DNA from 2 places in the Paenibacillus sp. UNC496MF genome. Region 1 is predicted to be linked to the other one. Evidence: riboswitches for the same ligand, from Rfam matches in the RefSeq annotation. Region 1 holds a riboswitch; the other holds the start of a gene.
The links. A riboswitch is a leader RNA that binds a small molecule or an ion and turns the genes downstream of it on or off. The one in region 1 is predicted to bind S-adenosylmethionine.

Region 1 (7,834 bases):
CAGCGTCTTCATGCCGCGCATCAGCAGCCACGATTCCTGCGAGCCGAGCACCGTGCCGAGGCCGTTCTGCAGCTGCTTCAAGCGGCGGGCGAGGCCGTCGTTCGCCGCGACGGCCAGTCCCGCCAACACGTCGCTGTGGCCGCCGAGAAACTTCGTCGCGCTGTGCAGCACGATGTCGACGCCGAGCTCGATCGGCCGCTGGTGATACGGCGTCATGAAGGTGTTGTCCAGCAGCGTGATGAGGTCATGCTGCTTCGCCCATGCCGCGATTTCGCCGATGTCGGTGATCTTGAGCGTCGGGTTCGACGGCGTCTCCATGAAAACGGCCTTCGTGTTCGGCTTCAACGCCGCCCGGACCGCCTCGAAATCGGTCATGTCCACGAACGTGGAGTCGATGCCGAGCCGGTTCAGCACCGTGGTCAGCAGCCGGTAGGTGCCGCCGTACACGTCCTCCGTCACGATGACGTGGTCGCCGGTCGAGAACAGCAGGAACGCCGTCGAGATCGCGGCCATGCCGGAGGCGAAGGCGAAACCGCGGACGCCGCCCTCCAGCACCGCGATGTAGTCTTCCAACGCTTGGCGCGTCGGATTGCCGGAACGGCTGTAATCATGGACCGGCGGATTGAAAATATCGTGATGGTGGAACGTCGACGCTTGATAGATCGGCACGCTGGACGCGCCGGTATGCTCGTCGATTTCGGAACCGAAATGGATCAGCTTCGTGGCGAATCGCGTCTCGGGCTTTTTGTTCGGGTCGCGCTCTTGTGAGTTGGACATCTTCTACGCCTCCCCGATTTCGCGTTTGGCCGCTTCGAACGCCTGCGCCAGATCCGCGATCAAGTCGTCCTGATGCTCGATGCCGACGGAGAAGCGCAGCAGCCGGTCGTCGACGCCGATCCGCTCGCGGATCTCGAGCGGAATGTCCGCGTGCGTCTGCACCGCCGGATACGTCATCAGCGATTCGACGCCGCCCAGGCTCTCGGCGAACGCGATCAGCTTGACGTGGCGCAGAATCGGCTCGACGTAGGCCGCGTTCTTCAGGCGGAACGAGAAAATGCCGGTGTTGCCGGACGATTGGCGGCTCTGCTCCTCGTGTCCGGGATGATGCGGAAGCGCCGGATAATACACCGCGTCGACCGCTTCGTGCGTCAGCAGCCAGTTCGCGATCGCCGTCGCGTTGGCTTGATGGCGCTCCATGCGCAGGGCCAGCGTCTTCATGCCCCGCATGAGCAGCCAGGAATCCTGCGGCCCGAGCACGGCGCCGAGCGAGTTGTGCAGGAACGCCATTTGTTCCGACAGCTCCTTGCCCTTCGTCACGATCAGCCCGGCCAGCACGTCGTTGTGGCCGCCGAGGTATTTCGTCGCGCTGTGCACGACGATGTCGGCGCCGAGCTCGATCGGACGCTGGAAGAACGGCGTCAGCAGCGTGTTGTCGACGATGCTGAGCAGGTTCTTCGACTTCGCCCAGGCGCAGACGCGCTCGAGGTCCGTGATCATCATGAGCGGATTGGTCGGCGTCTCGATGAGAATCGCCTTCGTCGAAGGCGTGACGAGCGTATTCAGCGCGTCGAGATCGTTCGTATCCACGTAGGAAGCCGTTACGCCGAAGCGGGTCATGATCCGCTCGAGCAGTCGGTACGTGCCGCCGTACAGGTCGAGCGACACGAGCAGGTGGTCGCCTTGCCCGAACAGCGAGAAAATCGTCGTCAACGCGGCCATGCCGCTGCTGCAGGCGAAGCCGGCGTCGCCGGACTCCAGCTCCGCCGCGGCTTCTTCCAGCACGGTGCGCGTCGGGCTCTTCGTGCGGGCGTAGTCGAAGCCGGTGCTCTCTCCGAGGCGCGGGTGGCGAAAGGCTGTCGATTGGTACACCGGGAAGCTGACGGCTCCGGTGACGGGCTCTTTAATGGATCCAATTTGCGCGAGGCGGCTTTCGATTTTCATGGACTGCGTTCTCTCCCTCTCCGTTGCGTATTAGATGAAGCTAAATGCCTGCCCCTAAGTCGTACGGGGTTTGCTGGTACACGTAGTAGTTGAGCCAGTTCGAGAACAGCAGGTTCGCGTGCGAGCGCCAGGTGGACAGCGGCTGCTTCGACGGATCGTCGTTCGGGTAGTAATTCTTCGGAATGGCGATGTCCAAGCCCTTCGCCCGGTCGCGGTCGTATTCGGCCTTCAGCGACGCGGGATCGTATTCGGAATGGCCCGTCACGAAGATCTGCCGTCCGTTGCGGGATGCGACGAGGTAGACGCCGGCTTCCGGCGAATGCGACAGAATGTCCAGATCGGCGACTTTCTCGATGTCCTCGCGGCGCACTTCCGTATGGCGCGACTGCGGAACGAAGAACTGCTCGTCGAAGCCTCTCATCAGCGGCACGTTGCGCTTCTCGATCTGATGCGGGAAGACGCCGAACATTTTCTCGGACAGGTCGTGCTTCGGCACGCCGTAATGGTGGTACAGGCCCGCCTGCGCGGCCCAACAGATATGGAACGTCGACGTGACCTTGCGCGCGGACCAATCCATGATATCCTTCAGTTCTTCCCAATAGTTGACGTCTTCAAAATCCATCGTCTCGACCGGCGCGCCCGTGATGACCATGCCGTCGAAATACAGATGCTTGATGTCGTCGAACGTCTTATAGAACGAGTCCAGATGCTGCGCGGACGTATTCTTGGACGTATGCGTCTTCGGATGGATCAGCACGACCTCGACCTGAAGCGGCGTGTTGCCGATGAGCCGCAGCAGCTGGGTCTCGGTGACTTCCTTGTTCGGCATCAGATTCAAAACGGCGATCCGCAGCGGGCGGATATCCTGGTGATAGGCGACGCTTTCGTCCATCACGAAAATATTCTCTTCCGCGAGAATGTCTTTCGCGGGCAATTGGTCCGGTACTTTAATCGGCATGTCTACTCACTCCAGTCGTGAATTTTTACTGAGGAGCGTGAACGAAAACAGCCCCTCTCCGCAGAGAGGGGCATCACTTTATCGTACATGCGCCTCTCATCTCTCAGAAACCTGACGTTTCCGCAAGAATTAGCACCGTGCGTTCTCACGCCGGTTGCCGGGCTTCATCGGGCTAGTCCCTCCGCCTGCTCTTGATAAGAAAGCTTGCTTATTTAATTGTGCGAACACGTTATGGAAATACTTTAATTCATTCCGCCGTTTCCGTCAAGGCATCGTCGCCGTACCGGGCAAAAAACGTGTCACGGCGGGCTTTTCCCCGCATATGGTATGACGTAGGGACACCCGCCGCTTTTCTTCTTGTATGGAAAGACATTGTCGGAGTATACTAGACAAGGATTGCGCGAGCGCAATCAAAAATCGGAATTTACAAAGGGGTGTTTACGAATATGGAAGGCGACCCGAGGCCTGCGGACAACCGCATCGAACCCGCGCATTTCGCCGCGGTTCCTGCGCGCGTCCGCATCGATTACCGGCTAGCAGGAACAGTAGCGCGTCCGCTTGCGCCCGTTCGATCCTATTCGTACCTCCGCGCTTTACATACGCTGCGGTGAAGCGAATGGGCCGATAGGCGTATTCGCACGCGCTTCCTTCCTCATGCCGGCATCCGGGAAACAATCAGCATTAGGGCAAGAGAGGAGGAGCGCGGATGAAAATCCGTCATGTAACGCAAGGCGTATTCACGCCGATCGAAGATATTGCGACGGCGACGATTCCGCCTGGCGAAGGATTCTATTGGATCGACGCGGGCGTGGACGATCTGGAAGTCCTGCAGCCGCTGTTCTCGCTGCACGATCTGGCGGTCGAGGACTGCTTGAGCGAAGAAGAGCAGCGGCCGAAAATCGAAATCCACGAAGGCCATTATTTCCTGGTCATCAACAGCATCCGGTTCGACGACGAAGAAATTTTCCTGCGGGCGCTGAACATTTTTCTGGGCCGCCATTATATCATTACCGTAACGAAGCAAAAAATCAACGAGCTCCGCACGTTGAAGCCGATCCTGCTCGAGGAGCAGGTCAGCCGGCCGGACTACTTCCTGTATCATCTCGTCGACATCGTCGTCGATAATTACTTCCTCGTCGGCGACCGGATCGAGGCGCGCATCGAGAGTCTCGAAGAAGACATCCTCATGCACACGAAGAAGTCGCATCTGAACGAAATCATCGGCCTCCGGTCCGAGATTCTGTGGCTGAAGAAAGTGCTCGGCCCGCAGAAGGAATTGATCGCGACGCTCAACAAAAAGGACCTGAAGCTGATCGACGATCAGCTCCAAAAATATTTCAGCGACATCTATGAGAACGCGGTGAAGATCGCCGAGACGTTCGAGACGTACCGCGATCTCATGGGCAACTTGCGCGAAGCCTATCAGTCCAGCCTGGCCAACCGCGCCAACGAAATCATGCGCGTGTTCACGGCGCTGACGACGATCTTCATGCCGCTGACGTTCTTGACCGGCATCTACGGCATGAACTTCGATTATATGCCGCTGCTTCATTTGCACGGCGGCTCGTACGTCCTGCTGACGTTCATGCTGCTGCTCGGTTTCGGCATGTTCTTCATCTTCCGCAAGAAAGAATGGCTCTGAATTCCGATTAATCGCAAACGAACAAAAGCTCTCCAAGGACCGCGGTCCTGGAGAGCTTTTTCGTTTGCGCGGAATCGTGTGCCCACGCCGCGTCCGCCTAGGCGCTACAGCTTGCCGATCGGCAGCTTGAACGTCTTCTTCGTCAGCGGGTACAGCCATTTGACGCCGCTCGGCGTAAGCGTGTCGGCGATCAGATGGGACAGATAGCCCCACATCGCCGTCTGCGCGATGCCGTCCAGCGCCAGCTGCCGCTCCAGCCCCAGGCCGATTCCCCACCAAGCCGCTACCGCCCAGGCCGTATGGCTTAGGCCGCGATGATTCAGCCAAGGCACCCAGGCGATGAAGACGCCGAGGCCGATCAGCCAGCTCATCTCCCCCGCAAAGCCGCCGTACAGCAGCCCGAGCCCGATCGCGCAAACGAGCGCGTTGCGGATGGTGCCATTCCCAAGCACCAACCCGAGCAGCAGCACGATCACCGCCGGTACCGCCCATTCCAAGCGCAGCTCGCCTTTCGCCGCGTATACGCCGGCCGCGGCGGCCGCGAGCGCGAGGCCGCCCCAGATCAGCAGCCAATGGACCGTCTTGGCCGTGCGGTTCAGCTTGCCGCTCAGCAGGCTCGTGCCGTCCAGATCCGCGCCGAGCGCCGAGAACGCCGCCACCGCGACATAGAGCGCGGCATGCTTCGCCGCGAACGGATGGCTCGCCGCGGCCGCGACGCCGATGGCGACCCCGATCGCCAGATGCGTCGTTCCTTTCATGTTGTAAGTCCTCTCCCCTTGCGACTGACTCCGGTGCTTCCCGATCCGTTCTAAGACGCCGCTTCCCCCGCCAGCGCTTCCTGCCGTCCCTTCTCTACGTTCACGCCGACCAGGATCGCGATGCCGATGATAAAAAAGGCCAACAGCGCCAAAATGCCGTAACGGCTCGAGCCCGTCAGCGTGCCCACGACCGAGAAGACGAACGGGCCCGCGACGGACGCGAACTTGCTGGACAGGCTGAGGAAGCCGAAAAACTCCGCCGTCCGCGAAGGCGGCACGAGCTCGGCGTACAGCGATCTGGCCGTCGCCTGGCTGCCGCCCTGCACGAGGCCGACCAGCGCGGCCAGCAAATAGAAATGAATGGCGCTCGTCATGAAGAAGCCCAAAATGACGATGAGCACGTAGACGAGCAGCGAGCTGTAAATGGACGGTTTGATGCCGATCCGCCTCGCGAACTTGATGAACAGCAGCGTGCTGGGATACCCCACGAACTGCGTGATCAGCAGCGCGGCGATCAGGTCGTTCGATTCGATGCCGATGCCGCTGCCGTAAATCGTCGCCATGACGATGACGGTATTGATGCCGTCGTTAAAGAACCAGAACGCCGCCATGTACTTGAGCAGCTCGGGATAGCGCTTCAACGTGCCCGCCGTTGCCCGGATCCGGGCAACGCCGCCGCCGATCGCCGCAGCGAAGCCGGAGACATGCGCGCCCGCCTTCTCCTTGACGTTGCGCATGACGGGAAGCGAGAACAGGATCCACCAGACGCCGACCGTCGCGAAGACCGTCTGCGTCGCCGCCGTCTTCGACGGAAAGCCCAGTTTATCGTAAAATAATATCATAACAAGATTCGCCGACAGCAGCAATCCGCCGCCCAAATAGCCCATCGCGTATCCTTTGTTGCTGACGGCGTTCATCGTCTCGGGCGTCGAGACGCTCGGCAGCAGCGCGTCGTAAAACGTATTCGAGGCGGCGAAGCCGATCGTGCCGATCACGACAAGAATCGACGCGAGCAGCCATCCGTCCTCGCCGATGAAGGCCATGCCGACGCAGGACGCGGCTCCGATGAACATGAAGACCGACAAGAACCGGACCTTCGAACCGGTATAATCGGCGACGGCGCCCAGAATCGGGCACAGGACCGCGACCAGAATCATCGCCGCCGTCTGCGTGAAGCCCCAATAGTTTTCCGCGGTATTGCCCGCAAGCCCCGCGCCCGCGACTTCCTTGTAGAAGACCGGCATCACCGCGGCCATAATCGTCGTGGCGAACGCGGAATTCGCCCAGTCGTACATGATCCAGCTTCTGACTGCCTTCGAATCCATGCGGTCGTTTCGCTCCTTTATAGCGCTTTTGGCTTACACTCTATCAGACCTTTCGACAATTGTCCCATGAATCCTTCTAAAGGTATTGTGAAGCCGGGCGGAATCGGCCTCCCGTTCTTTGCTGTTCGCCGGATTATCATTTATAATCATATGGCAGGGTGATAAAAAACTTTAATAGACAGGGAGGGCTTCCGTGAACATTAACCAGCTTGAAACGTTGTTGACGATTTCCCGCACCATGAGCTTCCGCAAAGCGGGCGAGCTGCTCAATCTGACGCAGCCGGCCGTATCCGCGCAAATCAAAAGTCTCGAGGACGAGTTTAAGACGGTGCTAATCGATCGGAACCAGCCCGTTACGCTCACCGACCGCGGCCAGGTGTTCCTGGACCACGCGGAGCGGATTCTCGCCATCGTGGAGGAGCTCAAGCAGAAGCTGTCCGACCTCAACCAGACGCCGCAAGGCCACATCGTGCTCGGCACCACCTCCTCCATCGCCATTCAGATTTTGCCGCGCGTGCTGTCTTATTTTCAAAACCAATTCCCGCTCATCAAGACGACCATCCATTCCATGCCGTCGACCGGCGTCATGGCCAGCGTCGAGAACGGCAGCGTCGATATCGGCATCACGTACCTGACCGAACGCAATCCCAACGTGGAGACGGCGATTCTGTACTACGACACGTACGAGCTGGTCGTCGCGCCGGAGCATCCGATGAGCGAATTGAAGCATACTACCGTTGAATCGCTGAAGGACATACCCATGATTATGCTGTCGCCCGATACGTTAGGACGGCGGTTCCTGGACCAAATTTTCCGCAGATACGACCTGCAGCCGAACATCGTCATGGAGCTGTCGAGCAGCGAGGAAGTCAAGCGCATGGTGGAAATCAACCTCGGCGCCGCCGTCGTCTCCAAGCTCGCCATCGCCAACGAAGTGCGCCTCGGCACGCTGAAGCGCATCAAGGTAAACGAGCTGGACATGAGCCACCCCGTCGGACTCGTCTACAAGTCGGGACGATACATCAATTCCGCGATGCAGCAGTTTTTGAGCGATCTGAAGGGCATGCCGGAGGATCAATTCATCAGCAGCGAATAGGAGGACGAAACATGAAATTCGATTTACATACGCATCATTTCCGGTGCGGGCATGCGGACGACACGATCGAGGATTATATTCAAGCCGCGATCAAGGAAGGGCTCGGCGTCATCG
Region 2 (7,834 bases), on a different contig from region 1:
CGATCGAAAAGGATCGTTCCCCCAGCGTATAACGTCCCATGCGTTCACCCTCTTCCTACCATAAGCTGTCGCCGCCCATGCGCTTGGATAGCAGATTGCTGAACACGAGCAGCACGGCGGAGATGACGCTCGTCACGAGCCCGATGGCCGTGGTCTGCGAATATTGCGCTTGTCCGATGCCCAGCCGCAGCACGTACGTATCGACGACCTCCGCCACGCCCATGTTGGCCGGATTGATCATCGCGTAGATCTGATCGATCCCGACGCTGAGCAGTCCCGGAACCGTCAAGATCAGGACGATCGAGATAATCGGCACGATGCTCGGCAGCGTAATGTAGCGCATCTGGGCGAACCGGCCGGCCCCGTCCATGACCGCCGCTTCGTACAGCACCGGATTGATGCCGGAGATGGCGGCCAGATACAAGATGGTGCCCCAGCCGATTTCCTTCCACATGCTGCTCGCCACGAATATCGGGCGGAACCACGTCTCCGACCCCATGAACGCGATCGGCTCCATGCCGAGGCTGCGCAGCAGCGAATTCGCGCCTCCGCCGTCGATCGACAGGAACGCGTCGAGAAATCCGATCACCACGATCCAGGATACGAAGTGCGGGAGGTAACTGAGCGATTGCACGAGCCGCTTAAAGCGGAACGCCCGGATCTCGTTAATGAGCAGCGCGACGGCAATCGTGGTCGGGAACACGAAGAGCAGCCGGAGAAACGTAAGCAGGAGCGTGTTGCCGGTTGCCTTCCAAAAATCGTGGCTTGCCGCAAACTCTTTGAAATTCCGCAGGCCAATCCACGGGCTTCCCCAAACGCCGTCGGTGAAGTTATAATCCCGGAAAGCCATTTGCAGCCCTAACATGGGGATGTAGTTGAACAGAACGATCAGTACGATTCCCGGCAGCACGAAGGCGTACAGCGGGAGGTAGCCTTTCTGCTTCAACGTCCATAGGCGGTTCATGAATCGGTCTCCTTTCTCTTCCTCTTGCAGCGCTTCCTTGACTATAAGCGAGAGTTAAAGCGGTTACAATTATCCGATCGAACGATAAGTGCTGCTCTCGCGCTTTCATGCTTTCAAGCCGGCAAAGAGGGCGGTGCCATGGGAGCACCGCCCTTCGTCGCGACCTTATTCCGCTTGCGTATAGCCGTGAAAATCACGGTATTCCTTCGGGCTGTAACCGGTCACGCGCTTGAACAAGCCCGTGAAATACCCGATGTTCTGATAGCCGGCGCGCTCCGCCACCTCATACAGCTTGAGCTCCGGACGCAGCAGCATGTCCTTGGCTCGCTGAATGCGAATGCGGATTAACTGATCCGTGAACGAAGTGCCGAGCTCCGTCCGGAAGAGCGCCCCTAGATAGCCGGGACTCAAGAACACCGACTCCGCGACCGAGCGGAGGGACAGATTCTCATGGAAGCGTTCGTTCATGTACGCGATCGCTTTTTGCACCACGACCTGAGCGTGGCTCTTCTTCCGCTCCGCGATGAATTGGCTAACGTCCCGCAGAATACGGACGGTCTCCTGCAGCAGCTCCGGCTCCTCCCGGCACTCGAGAAGCTGCTCCCACAGCTTCCGTTCCGAGCCGAATCGGCGATGCGCTTCGCCGATTTCGGATGCCGCCCGGTACGCACCGCTAATCAGACGCATGCAGTAGCTTCTTAGCTCCGTGCCCTGCATATGGACATGGGCGGCAAGGCAGTTCAGCAATTCTCCCAGCAGCGTCAAGCTGTTCTGGCTGTCTCCCGCCCCGAGCATTTCGTAAAAGTCGTCGGTCAGCTCCTCGAGGCTCTTGGCCAGGCCGGCTCCCTGCTCCATCAGCATCTTCCAGCTGTAGACCCGTTCGTCGCAGCCGATGAGCCGCAGATTGACCGCCCGCTGCGCCAGCCGGAAGCTTTCGCTTAATTGGCCAAGCTTCGCGGCAGGCGGTCCGATGCCGATCCGCGCGTTGTCGATCCCCAGGCGTTCGATCTCCTCGCCGATGCGCAGCACGCACCGCATCGTATCCCGTTCGAACTCGCCGGCTTCGCCGCCCTGCAGAATCAGCACGATATTTCCGCGCTGCGACGTCGTGCGTAATTCCAGCAGCGAACCGCAGGCTGCCTGCGCGGCGCGTTCAAGCCTGCTCCTCTCCCGGCGGAGCCGCTCCTCCATCGGAAGCGAGGATGCCCGGTCTCCCTGGACGACGATCGTCGCCGCGCACCGCGGACCCTCGGCCGCGAAGAGGCCCAGCGCATCCGCTCGCGACCGGGCGGCCGCTTCGCCGACGACCAGACCGTGCAGGAGTTCCTGAACGAATTGCTCCTGCGCGATGGGCTTGAAGGCATCCAGCTGCTCCTTCATCTCCGTCGTTTCCCGGGTCGTCAGTCGCTTCGCCCGCTCCTCTTGATAGATGCGGTCCAAGACGGCATGCAGCTCGTCGAATAGAATCGGCTTGACGAGGAACGCATCGACCCCGATATCGAGCGCGGTCTTGGCATAGCGGAATTCTTCGTAGCCCGTAACCATCACGATGCGCATGCGGGGATTGATCGTTCGCATGCGGGAAGCAAGCTCCAAGCCGTCCGTGCCCAGCAACCGAATGTCCGTAATGAGCAGGTCGGGCTGCCGCTGCCGGGCATCCGCAAGCGCTTCGTCCGCGCTTTCCCATTCGCCGGTCACCCGCATGCGATACCGCTCCCATGCCGTATGCTTCACGATGGACCGGCGCTGGCGTTCCTCGTCGTCGACCACGAACACGTTCATCTCCATGTTAACCCCCCTCTTAGCCTGCCGCCGCGGCCTGCCTCTTCTGCTGCGGGATGTACAGCTGAACCGCGGTCCCTTCCCCGGGCGCGCTTCGGATGAGCAGCCGATACGACTGGCCGTGATGGCGCTTCAACCGCTCATTCACGTTATAGATCCCGAATCCGCCGTGCTCGCCGGCGCCGTCCGCGTTCTCCAGCAGCTCCCGCAGCTGCTCCTCCGTCATGCCGGAGCCGTTATCCGCGACCGTGATGCACAGCGATTCCTGCCGCAGCGCGGCGGAGATCGTCAGGCTGCCTCTTCCGCCGGTATGCACGAACGCATGCAGCAGCGCGTTTTCCACGATCGGCTGCAAGGTGATTTTGACGATGTCGCAGGAAAGCGCCGCTTCCTCCACGTCGAACGCGACGGTCAGCCTGCCGGGATACCGCGACTCGTGAATCTCCAGATAGGCTTTGACATGCTCCAATTCGTCCCTGAAAGGCAGGACGTCGACGCCGCGGTTCAGGGCCAGCCGGAAAAACTTGGCCAGCGCGTCCACCGTGCCGCTGATCTCGGAGGAACCGACGTCCATGGCCATGCTCTTCACGAGCGCCAGCGTGTTGTAGAGGAAATGCGGATTGATCTGCGCCTGCAGCAGGTTCAGCTTCTCCCTCTCCGCCCGGCTCCTGGCTTCGGCGATGTCTTCCATCGACTGATCCAGACGCATGGACATGGTATTGAACTCCGTTTCGAGATCCGCGAGCTCGTCCTTGCGGTGTACTTTGATGGTGAGTCCCAGATCCCCGCTTCGTACCCTGCGCATGCTCCGGATGAGGAAGTTGAGGCGCTTGGTGGTTCGCAGCCCGAACCCGGCGAGCACGCCGACGGTCAGCACGACGAACAGGATGCTGACGGAGACCGCCGCCTGCTTCACCAGCCGGAGCTTCTGCCACAGCTCTTGCTGGCTGACGACGGTCACGACCTTCCAGCCCAGCCGGTTCGTCTCGTATACGACCAGGCTTTGCTGGCCTTTGATTTTTGCCGGGTACCAGCCTTGCTTCGCGTCGTACACGCGTTCCAGATAGGCGGGCCGGACCGTGTCGGTGCCCCCCTGCGGATCCAAGTAATTCGCCAGCACCCTGCCCTGTTCGTCCAAGACCATGAAGCCGCCCTTCTTGAGCGCCAGCGGATTGGTGATCTGATCGAACAACGCCCGGTTCGACACTTCCACGTGAATGATCCCGTACTTCTCGTTCGATATGTAATCCACGAGCCATTCGCTCAGATAGAGGGAAGGCTCGGAATGATCGTCCTTCCAGTTGAAATACCAATAGAAGGATTGGTTCCCGGCCTTCATATCGGCATACCAATCCTTGGTCTCCGCCCGCTCGAGGTTCAACACCGTTCCTCCGTCCTCGTGCAGGTTCGGGTTGCTCTTGTAGAACTGAATGGTCTTCATCGGAAAATAAGAGCGGATGCGGCTGACGGCGGAATTGATCTGCTGCAGGCCCATGACTTCTTCTTCGAGCGACCGGTAAGGCTGCGTAAGCGTTGTCGTAATGCCGGAATCGAGCGAGAGCTGCATCAAGATATTCTGATACCCGATGATCCGGTATTCGATATTCTCGTTCAGCTGATAGACCACCTTCTCCAGCATCTCGCGTCCTTCCTTTTGCGCGAGCGAGAGACTGGCCGAAAATAAAACGTAGCCGATGATCAGGACGGGAATGATCAAGAACAAGATGACGACGAGAATCAATTTTTGCAGCAGCCGCACCCGGTTCCAATAGCCGGCGATCATGCACGTACTCCCTCCCGAATCGAAACCGCGAATGATGGACAAGGCCAGATTTTCATTTAGTAGTATGGCATACGTTCAACCTTCTGTAAATCGCTTTCATGGTAAGGATCGCCTATCCGGGCATGCGGCCCCGCAGCGTCAATCCAACTAAAAAACGCGTACCCTTGGGGTACGCGATGATGCGTCCTTCGCTGACCGCCGACCGGCCGGCGGCTGCTTGCCGGCGCTGCCGCCGGCCGGTCGGCGGCAGGCCGTTCGTTGATCCACCGGCGCGAACGGCAAGCCCCTTTCCCCGCAGGCCGCGGCCATCCGCTCGTTGAACGCCTGCTGCTTCCGCCTGACGGCCGCCGGCAAAGCGATCGCGGCCTCCGGCTTGCTTGAACCCGCGGACGGCGTTCCGCCGGGCGAGCAATCCATGTACGCCGCGGCCGCGGTCCGCATCTTGAAGTCGCTGACTCACCGGCTTAAAACGCGACGTACGCTTGCGCATGCTCGAATAACCAGGCTCGGTCCAGATAATCGCTCCGTTCCTCGCCCTCGTTACCTTTCCGGCCGTATTTGTCGATGAGATCGACGAACGCGGATTCGATGAACGCAACGCGCTCGGTTCCCCAGACGTCTTTCTTCAGCTGCGGGAAGCGGATGCCTTCCGCCATGTTCATGCCTTTCATCCGCTGAAAGGGCGCGGCCCACATCACCAAATCGCCCTTCAGGCTTTTGCGCGGAACCGCGAATTCCTGTAAGCCGACGATGCCCGTATTCGTGGAGAGCGCGATCAGCCCGCGCATATCCGCCTCCCGCCCGAATGGCTTCGCGCCGAATTGAAAGCATTCGATGCGGGTAATGCTGCATTTGCGCAAGAATTCAAGCCCCCATGCCGATTCGTGCACATGCGGCAAGGCAGCCTGAAGCGGACGAATACGCGGGTCATGGGCGACAGTCTCTTCCGTCGCGGCGCGGGCGGGAATCATGATGGGCATGTCTGCTCCTCCTCTACGATGGTGAAATGGATGATGAAAACAAAAAAAGACCTTCTCCGGAGTAAGAGAAAGGTCATGAACGGACAAAGTCGGATCCTCGCTCTTATCTCTCGGATTCGCTTCGTTCAGCGTTTCCGCAAGAATTAGCACCGTGCATGCCTTCGTAACGAAAAGGTATGTCGGTTGCCGGGCTTCATCGGGCTAGTCCCTCCGCCTGCTCTTGATAAGAAAGTTCAACGTATTTAGTTAGCTTCATCATACTATATCGCGTTTTGATGTCAAGCTATTTCACGGCTTACCCGTTACTAATTGCCAACCGTCTACGGCATAGCTGCTGATTTCCTCATGAATTCGTCCTCCGTACTCATTTTGCGGCGCCGGCATGGATCGGGCCATCCGTATGGCGTTTCTGTTTTCGTCAGCCGATCCGTTTGTCCAAGAGTAGGCGATTCCTTCCTTTTCCAATAGCGTATCCCAAATTGCCCCCTCGCAATCTAAGCGGGATGCGGACGGGCCTACGTTGTTGTCGGCAAAACAAAAAAGAGACCCGCAGCAACGGGCTGCGGGCCTAAGGTATATATCCTAAAGGGGGGTCGAGTTCCAGTATAGCTCCTTCACCTTAAGACAAGTTAAAGCGCACATTTCAGTTTCATTACAATTTTCTTACAAGTCTCCTCATCGACTTCGTACGCGAAGTCTTCGTCGATTCTTTTAAATCGGCAAATTGTGATTTTCTCACTAGTATAGAACTTGTCAAGCACTTTTCGATGCGTTGAATTCGAGTATACATAATTTGTTTGATCTGTATGATAAAAGAGGTCACGATTCATTTTGCGGTATGCGTTCCTGCATATCGCCTTTTTTATTTCTTCCTCCCAACACGCTCGCCCGTACTCCTTCCCCTTTCGCAGGTATCCCATCCTGTCAATCTTGTCGCATGCGCTGCCCTTCAAGCATGGCTTCTATTTTGCGCGCGCCCGTTACGCCGTTTTTTCGCCTCAAACTATAACCAAGCCAATTCTCGCGATGAAAGAAAAGAAATAGAACACTAAATTGCTTCCCGCCCCTTTCTGCCTCGCAATTTAACCCATGAAAGAAAAGTTCGTCAAAGCGATCGGGGGAATTGACAGACAAAAACTGACCGGAGTATACTGACTGCAGTCACATAAATGGTGGCCGACAAATAAACGGAGAGAGAAGGCTGTAAATCATGAAAATCGCAATCGTCGGAACGGGACATATCGGCAGTAACCTGGCGCGGATTTTCGCCCGCAACAAGCATGACGTGTCCATCGCCAATTCGAGCAATTCCCAAGCATTGCGCGATCTAGCCGCAGAAATCGGCGCAACGCCCGCTACGGTCCAGGACGTGGCGCAAGGCGCCGATGTCGTCGTCCTCTCCATTCCCCAGAAGCGCGCGGCCGACTTGCCGGCGGGATTTCTGGATCACGCTGCTCCGGGAGCGGTTGTCGTCGACACCGGCAATTATTATCCGCTGCACCGCGACGGTCTGATCGCGCCCATTGAGCAGGGAATGCCCGAAAGCCGCTGGGTCGAGCAGCAAATCAAGCGCCCGGTCGTCAAAGCGTTCAATGCGACGAATTGGTATAACTTAACGCAGGAAATCCAGTCGTTGACGCCTAACCGTTTCGCGCTTCCGGTATCCGGCGACGACGACGCGGCGAAGGAGATCGTCTTCCGGCTGGTCACGGAGGCCGGGTTCGATCCGGTCGATGCCGGCGGTCTTGACGAATCGTGGCGCCAACAGCCCGGAACGCCGGCTTACTGCACCGACCTCGACGTCGAGGCGATGCGCCAAGCTTTGTCCGCGGCCGCTAAGGAACGGAAGCCGGAGTCGTCGGCCATTCGCGCGAGCGAAGAAGAACTCAAGGCGGCGCAGGAGTCGCAAATCGCGTTTTTCCAGCGCTTCGATAACGCCATTCAGGTGCTGACGGCAGCCAACCCTTGGACGGAAGCCGCCGCAACCCGGCGGCTTGTCGCTCGGTTCATGGCGGGCAAGCACTCCATCGGAGACATTTTGGCGTATGTATTCGAGCACAAACGGCTGCTGGACGAATCGCCGGTCTAATTGCCGGACTAATTTATAGAGAAAATACGACAGCCGCAAAATCATCGGCTGCCGCGCCGCATCCGAACGTCCCGCCGGCGAAAGCGGTCCGTCCGAGCACGGTCCCTTCCCTTTCATGACCTGATCGAAGACAACGCAAGCCGCCGTTCGCGAACGGCGGCTTGTTGTCGTCCATGGCATTCATGGAGGGCGGCTACGCTTGGTAATCCCGGATCCATGCTGAACTCGCGATACGT

Region 2: another riboswitch for S-adenosylmethionine. It lies ahead of BMZ79_RS04875 (hypothetical protein); the one in region 1 lies ahead of metA (homoserine O-acetyltransferase MetA).

What each region holds. Positions count from the first base shown of each region.
Region 1 covers NZ_FORE01000007.1:304,445-312,278, reverse strand. The annotation lists gene BMZ79_RS13190 (aminotransferase class I/II-fold pyridoxal phosphate-dependent enzyme) at 1-777, opposite strand, end outside; gene BMZ79_RS13185 (PLP-dependent transferase) at 781-1,941, opposite strand; gene metA (homoserine O-acetyltransferase MetA) at 1,982-2,899, opposite strand; SAM riboswitch class I at 2,993-3,100, opposite strand; gene corA (magnesium/cobalt transporter CorA) at 3,606-4,541, shown strand; gene BMZ79_RS13170 (metal-dependent hydrolase) at 4,646-5,299, opposite strand; gene BMZ79_RS13165 (MFS transporter) at 5,350-6,624, opposite strand; gene BMZ79_RS13160 (LysR family transcriptional regulator) at 6,818-7,720, shown strand; gene BMZ79_RS13155 (histidinol-phosphatase) at 7,732-7,834, shown strand, end outside.
Region 2 covers NZ_FORE01000005.1:7,307-15,140, forward strand. The annotation lists gene BMZ79_RS04850 (carbohydrate ABC transporter permease) at 1-40, opposite strand, end outside; gene BMZ79_RS04855 (ABC transporter permease) at 56-964, opposite strand; gene BMZ79_RS04860 (response regulator) at 1,130-2,752, opposite strand; gene BMZ79_RS04865 (sensor histidine kinase) at 2,766-4,529, opposite strand; gene BMZ79_RS04875 (hypothetical protein) at 4,994-5,509, opposite strand; SAM riboswitch class I at 5,610-5,739, opposite strand; gene BMZ79_RS04885 (NADPH-dependent F420 reductase) at 6,720-7,598, shown strand; gene BMZ79_RS34660 (hypothetical protein) at 7,612-7,782, opposite strand.